Kitasatospora sp. NBC_00315: one gene and its partner. Each later gene encodes a partner of the first gene's protein in a complex. Links are inferred from orthologs where the notes say so. Each region holds a gene or a part of one and is shown on either strand. Other genes may lie near its edges.

Region 1 (3,013 bases):
GACGTTCGTGATCGGCGCGTCCCCCGCGCCCTGGCAGGTGGAGCTCCACCGCCTGGTGTTCCGGGCCCAGCGGGCCGGGCGCGAGGCGCTCGGGCCGGGCGTCGAGAGCTGCGTACCCGACCTTGCCGCGCGGGAGATCCTGCAGGCGGCCGGCCACTCCGAGAGTTCTCCGCACCCGGTCGGCCACGGCATCGGTCTGGAGATCCGGGAGGCGCCGCGCCTCGGCCCGGCAGACATGGGTAAACTGGACAATCGCGTGCCGGTCACCGTCGGCCCGGGGGTCCATCTCCCGGGGCGGGGCGGGGTCCGGATCGAGGACACGCTCGTGGTGCGCCCCCTCGAAGAGGGCGGGCCCGAGCTGCTCACCATCACCACCAAGGAGCTCCTCGCCCTGTAGTCCCGCTGCTGCGCACCCGCGCGGCGCCGGGGCCAGGACGCGTCCCCTTGGTTCCTTGACAGCTATATCCAGGAGTAAGTGCGCCCGTGGCTTCCACGAACGATCTCAAGAACGGCATGGTCCTCAAGCTCGACGGTGGCAAGCTCTGGTCCGTCGTAGAGTTCCAGCACGTCAAGCCCGGCAAGGGCCCGGCCTTCGTGCGCACCAAGCTCAAGGAGGTCCTGAGCGGCAAGGTCGTCGACAAGACCTTCAACGCCGGCACCAAGGTCGAGACCGCGAACGTCGACAAGCGCGGCATGCAGTTCTCGTACAAGGACGGCTCGAACTTCGTGTTCATGGACACGGACACCTACGACCAGGTGACCATCGAGCCCGCCGTGGTCGGCGACGCCGCCAAGTACCTGCTCGAGGGCTTCGACGCGGTCGTGGCGATGTACGAGGGCGCACCCCTGTACATCGAGCTCCCGGCCTCGGTCGAGCTGCTCATCTCGCACACCGAGCCGGGCGTCCAGGGCGACCGCTCGACCGGTGGCTCCAAGCCGGCCACGCTGGAGACCGGCGCCGAGATCGCCGTCCCGCTCTTCCTCACCACCGGCGAGAAGATCAAGGTCGACACCCGCGACGGCAGCTACCTCGGGCGGGTCAAGTAACAGTGTCGGCCGCACGCAGTAAGGCCCGTACGCGGGCCTTCCAGATCCTCTTCGAGGCCGACCACCGGGATGTGGACCCCCAGCGCGTCCTCGCCGACTGGGTTGCCCGCGCCCGGGAGCCCAAGCCGGACGAGGGTACGCCGCAGATCGGCGAGTACACCATGCAGCTGATCGAGGGGTACTGCCGGCACGCGCGTCGCATCGACGAGCTGATCTCCACCTACTCGGTGGGCTGGACCCTCGACCGGATGCCGATCGCGGACCGCAACGTCCTGCGGCTCGGCGCGTACGAGCTGATCTGGGAGGACGGCGTCCCGGACGCGGTCGTCCTGGACGAGTCCGTCGAGATCGCCAAGGAGTTCTCCACCGACGACTCCCCGGCGTTCGTGAACGGTCTGCTCGCGCGGTTCATGGAGCTCAAGCCCACGATCCGCCGCGACTGACGACGACGCCCCCGACGGCCGCCGGACCGACCTGGTCCGGCGGCCGTCGTGCGTGCGCCCGCGCGCCCCGGGGCCGGTGGAGTAGGGTTTTGCTACTGGTAGGTAACCAGGCAGTCGGTCCACCGAGCACCGGAGGGCGTTCCCCCCATGACCACGGCGATTCGCAGCGAGTTCGACCAGGGCATCGCCCTGACTCCGCGCCCCGGCGGGCCGGGCCTGTACGACGGCGAGCTGGGCGCCGGGTGGCAGATCGGCGGCGGAATCAACGGCGGCCTGCTGCTCGCGATGGCCGGGCACGCGCTCTCACTGGAGCACGCCGAGCACCCCGACCCGGTGTCGATCAGCGGCTACTACCTCTCCGCCTCGCGTCCCGGCCCGGCCACCGTCAGCACCGAGGTGATCCGCAGCGGGCGCAGTCTGACCACCAGCACCGCCTCCCTGGTGCAGACCGGCGAGGACGGCCTGCCGGTGGAGCGACTGCGCGTGCTCGCCGGGTTCGGCGACCTGGCCGCCGCCGCCGGTGAGGTGCACACCACCGCGCTGCCGCCGCAGATGCCGCCGCCCGAACGGTGCATCGGCATGGAGCACGCCCCCCGGCAACTGATCGAGCAGGCGGCCCTGTTGGAGCGGCTGGACCTGCGGCTCGACCCGGCCACCGTCGGCTGGGCCCTCGGCGAACCCTCGAAGAAGGGACGCATCCAGGGCTGGTTCCGGCTCGCCGACGGCCGCGACCCGGATCCGCTGCTGCTCCTGCTGGTCGCCGACGCGCTGCCGCCGGTCACCTTCGACCTCGGCATGCCCGGCTGGGCGCCGACCATCGAACTGACCGTCCACCTGCGGGCCAGGCCGGTCCCGGGCTGGCTGCGGGTCACCCACTCCACCCGGAACCTGGCCGACGGCCACTTCGAGGAGGACGCGGAGATCTGGGACGAGTCGGGCCGGCTGGTGGCGCAGTCCCGCCAGCTCGCCCGCGCCCCGCGCCCGGTCTGACCGCCCGCCGCGACGGGCCGGCGGGGTGACCGGCCGCGACGACGGGCCGACGGTGTGACCGCCCGGCCCGGCGGGTGCCGACCTCACGCGCGGTTACACGCCTGTGACACGCCGTGCGTGTGCGACCGCCGGGGAGGGGGAGGAAGAGGAGCAGTGGCGGCCCCCCGCCGCTCCCGATCCCCCTCCGCCCCCAGGAGCCCGCGATGCCCCGCAACGGCCGCCCCCGCCGCACCGCCCTCCCCTCCTGCCGGGCGACGGGACCGGCGGGCCTGGACCGGCGGGTGCGCGCGCAGGCCCGGCCGGGTGCACGGCCGAGCCCCGGCCAGGCCCCCGCCGGCGACCCGGCCCGGCCGGGCCGGGTCTGCATCACGGGGATCCTCACCAGCCGCGAGGACTTCGAGCGGGCCCGCCGGTGGAACCTCAGCGACGCGGGCGACTACGACAGCTACCTGCTCGACACCGCGCTCCTGCTCGCCGAGGCGCACCGTGGGTTCGACGTGGTCCGGGCCCGGATGTTCCACCCGGGCGACTTC
Region 2 (3,190 bases), 1.9 Mb from region 1 along the record:
TGGTACTCCGGCTGGTACCTCTGGTCGGCCCCGGGGATCGGTGTGCTGGCCCTGTTCGTGTTCCCGTGGCGGCGCGGGCGCCGCGCGGTCCGGCAGGCGGCCGTCTTCGTCGGGGTGACGCTGCTGAGCGCCGGCCTGGTGGGGGCTCCGCTGCTGTACCAGCTGGTCGAGCTGGGCGCGGACAGCCCCGACCGGTACGCCTACATCACCACCTACGTCGATCCGACCTACGTGCTCGGCTGGATGTCCGACCGTGACGGCAGCCTCACCTTCCAGACCTGGCCGGTCTCCGGCGAGCTGGCCGGCCAGACCGGGTTCGCGCTGCTGCTGCTGGCCGGTGTCGGCCTCGGCATCGGTCTGGGTCTGAAGCACATCGCGGTCCGCACGGCGGCGGCGGCCCTGGTCAGCGCGTGGCTGCTGCGGTTCTGGTTCGCCTCGCACATGGCGCACGACCAGGCCATCCAGCTCTACCCGCGGACGACCTGGATCATCATGTACTCACTGATGATCCTCGCGGTCCTCGGGCTGATGTCGCTCGTCCACCGCACCACCCGCTTCGGTGACCGCACCCTGGCCTCGCTCCCGGCGACGGGCGGCGCGACCCGGCTGGTGCCGAGGCGCGCGATGCGCCAGCTGGCGGCGGGCATGGTCTGCGCGCTCGCGCTCTTCGCCACCATGGGCGCCTCCTGGTCGGTCAACCGCTACATGCCCGCGGACCAGTCGACGGACACGATGGGTCTGGACGCCTGGCGGGCGCACACCATCAAGAAGCCGGACGGCAGTTGCCCGAAGTTCTCGCCGGTCGCCAAGTGCGCCGACATCATCACCAAGGACTGGGCGCCCAAGCCGGACACCGGGCAGCTCTGGTGCGCGGGCATCCAGCCGGAGGAGTGGAAGGCGGTCTGCGGCCGCACGGCGCCCTGGCTGGACGACGCCAAGAAGTAGCGCCGCCCGCGGGGCGGAGGTTTGAATCGGGGCCGACGGGGGAGATCCCGTCGGCCCCGATTGGCGTATCGACCGCGAGCTGTGGCAGTATGTCCAAGTTGCTCGGTTGAGTGCCGATGCTGCGCGCCTCCCGCCGGGAGGACCGGAAGCGAGTCCCATGTACTCGTCGTTCCCGTGATGGCCGTTCATGTGTTCACGTGCTTTTTGTGAATGCAGTGGTGTGTAAGCGACACCGCGGCAGCTGCGGGGCGGACGTACGGGAATCTTCCGGGAAGCGTGAGCAGGGTCTCGACCCGGCGCCTGGTGGGTGCAAGACCTACCGACCGTGGAGAAGTCCGCAGGAAGTGATTCCTGTTGGATTTTTTGCAAGCGCGAGGGCGACACGCCCGACCGCGTGGGTCGGAAGGCAACCACCCAGGGGCGCCACCGGACCAATCCACCCGGATGAATCCGGCCGTAGAAGCATCAGTCGACACAAAGGACTACTGAGTAGCCATGGCGGGACAGAAGATCCGCATCCGGCTCAAGGCCTACGACCACGAGGTGATTGACTCCTCGGCGAAGAAGATCGTCGAGACCGTCATTCGCACTGGTGCGCAGGTCGCGGGCCCGGTGCCGCTGCCCACTGAGAAGAACGTCTACTGCGTCATCCGCTCGCCGCACAAGTACAAGGACTCGCGCGAGCACTTCGAGATGCGCACCCACAAGCGTCTGATCGACATCCTCGACCCGACCCCGAAGACCGTTGACTCGCTGATGCGCCTCGACCTTCCGGCCGGCGTCGACATCGAGATCAAGCTCTGAGAGGCGCGACGAAGATGGCAAAGCAGATTAAGGGCATCCTGGGCGAGAAGCTCGGCATGACCCAGGTCTGGGACGAGAACAACCGGATCGTTCCGGTGACCGTCGTCAAGGCCGGGCCCAATGTCGTGACCCAGGTCCACACCGCTGATGGCACCGGCTACGACGCCGTGCAGATCGGTTTCGGCGAGATCGACCCCCGCAAGGTGAACAAGCCCCTCGCGGGTCACTTCGCCAAGGCCGGTGTCACCCCGCGCCGCCACCTGGTCGAGCTCCGTACCTCGGATGCGTCCGAGTACACCCTCGGCCAGGAGATCACCGCTGAGCTGTTCGAGGCGGGTGTCAAGGTCGACGTGACCGGCACCTCCAAGGGCAAGGGCTTCGCCGGTGTCATGAAGCGTCACAACTTCAAGGGCCTCGGCGCCGGTCACGGCGTGCAGCGCAAGCACCGTTCGCCCGGCTCGATCGGTGGCTGCGCCACCCCGGGTCGCGTGTTCAAGGGCATGAAGATGGCCGGCCGGATGGGCCACGAGCGCGTGACCACCCAGAACCTGACCGTCCACGCCGTTGACGCGGAGAAGGGGCTGCTCCTGATCAAGGGCGCAATCCCGGGTCCGAACGGCGGCCTCGTCCTCGTCCGCACCGCGGCGAAGGGGCTGTGAGGATATGAGCACCATTGACATCCTGTCGCCCTCGGGTGACAAGGCCGGCAGCCTGGAGCTGCCCGCTGAGATCTTCGACGCCAAGGTCAGCATCCCGCTGATGCACCAGGTCGTCGTCGCTCAGCTCGCCGGCGCCCGCCAGGGCACCCACTCGACCAAGCGTCGTGGCGAGGTCCGAGGCGGCGGCCGCAAGCCGTACCGCCAGAAGGGCACCGGCCGCGCCCGCCAGGGCTCGACCCGCGCGCCGCAGTTCGTCGGCGGTGGTGTCGTCCACGGCCCGAAGCCGCGTGACTACTCGCAGCGGACCCCGAAGAAGATGATCGCCGCCGCTCTGCGTGGCGCGCTCACCGACCGGGCCCGTCACAGCCGCATCCACGTCATCACCGACGTGGTCGCTGTTGAGGCGCCGTCGACCAAGGCCGCCAAGGGTCTGTTCGGCAAGATCACCGAGCGCAAGAACATCCTCCTCGTCGTCGAGCGTGCCGACGAGCTGGGTCTCAAGAGCGCCCGCAACCTGCCGAACGTCCACATCCTGGACGCCGGTCAGCTGAACACCTACGACGTGCTCGTCTCCGACGACGTGGTCTTCACCCAGGCCGCCTTCGAGCGTTTCGTGGCGGGTCCCGCCGCGTCCGCCAAGGCTGTGGCTGCTGAGGGCGAGCTCGAAGGGAGCGCCGCCTGATGGCTGCAGAGATCACGAGCAAGACGTTCACGGACCCCCGTGACGTTCTGGTGAAGCCGGTCATCTCCGAGAAGAGCTACGCGCTCCTCGACGAGAACAA

Evidence for each region.
Region 2: the proteins of nusB (region 1) and rpsJ are in contact, whole or in part, in a solved structure (PDB 3D3B), measured with the Escherichia coli proteins. The link is inferred for Kitasatospora sp. NBC_00315 from one-to-one orthologs.

Annotation. Positions count from the first base shown.
Region 1 is NZ_CP108025.1:6,826,875-6,829,887, forward strand. The notes cover bases 71-2,769. They hold nusB (transcription antitermination factor NusB), read left to right. Parts: upstream 71-1,049; coding sequence 1,050-1,490; downstream 1,491-2,769. Other genes in these bases: OG823_RS28640 (M24 family metallopeptidase), read left to right, coding at 71-397; efp (elongation factor P), read left to right, coding at 484-1,047; OG823_RS28655 (thioesterase family protein), read left to right, coding at 1,638-2,480; OG823_RS28660 (hypothetical protein), read left to right, coding at 2,684-2,769. Also shown: more of OG823_RS28640, read left to right, coding at 1-70; more of OG823_RS28660, read left to right, coding at 2,770-3,013. UniProt on the Escherichia coli protein: Part of the processive rRNA transcription and antitermination complex (rrnTAC). The complex forms an RNA-chaperone ring around the RNA exit tunnel of RNA polymerase (RNAP).
Region 2 is NZ_CP108025.1:4,949,258-4,952,447, forward strand. Bases 219-3,094 are described here. They hold rpsJ (30S ribosomal protein S10), read left to right. Parts: upstream 219-1,440; coding sequence 1,441-1,749; downstream 1,750-3,094. Other genes in these bases: OG823_RS20460 (hypothetical protein), read left to right, coding at 219-945; rplC (50S ribosomal protein L3), read left to right, coding at 1,764-2,408; rplD (50S ribosomal protein L4), read left to right, coding at 2,413-3,090; rplW (50S ribosomal protein L23), read left to right, coding at 3,090-3,094. Outside these bases: more of OG823_RS20460, read left to right, coding at 1-218; more of rplW, read left to right, coding at 3,095-3,190. UniProt on the Escherichia coli protein: Involved in the binding of tRNA to the ribosomes. Part of the processive rRNA transcription and antitermination complex (rrnTAC). The complex forms an RNA-chaperone ring around the RNA exit tunnel of RNA polymerase (RNAP).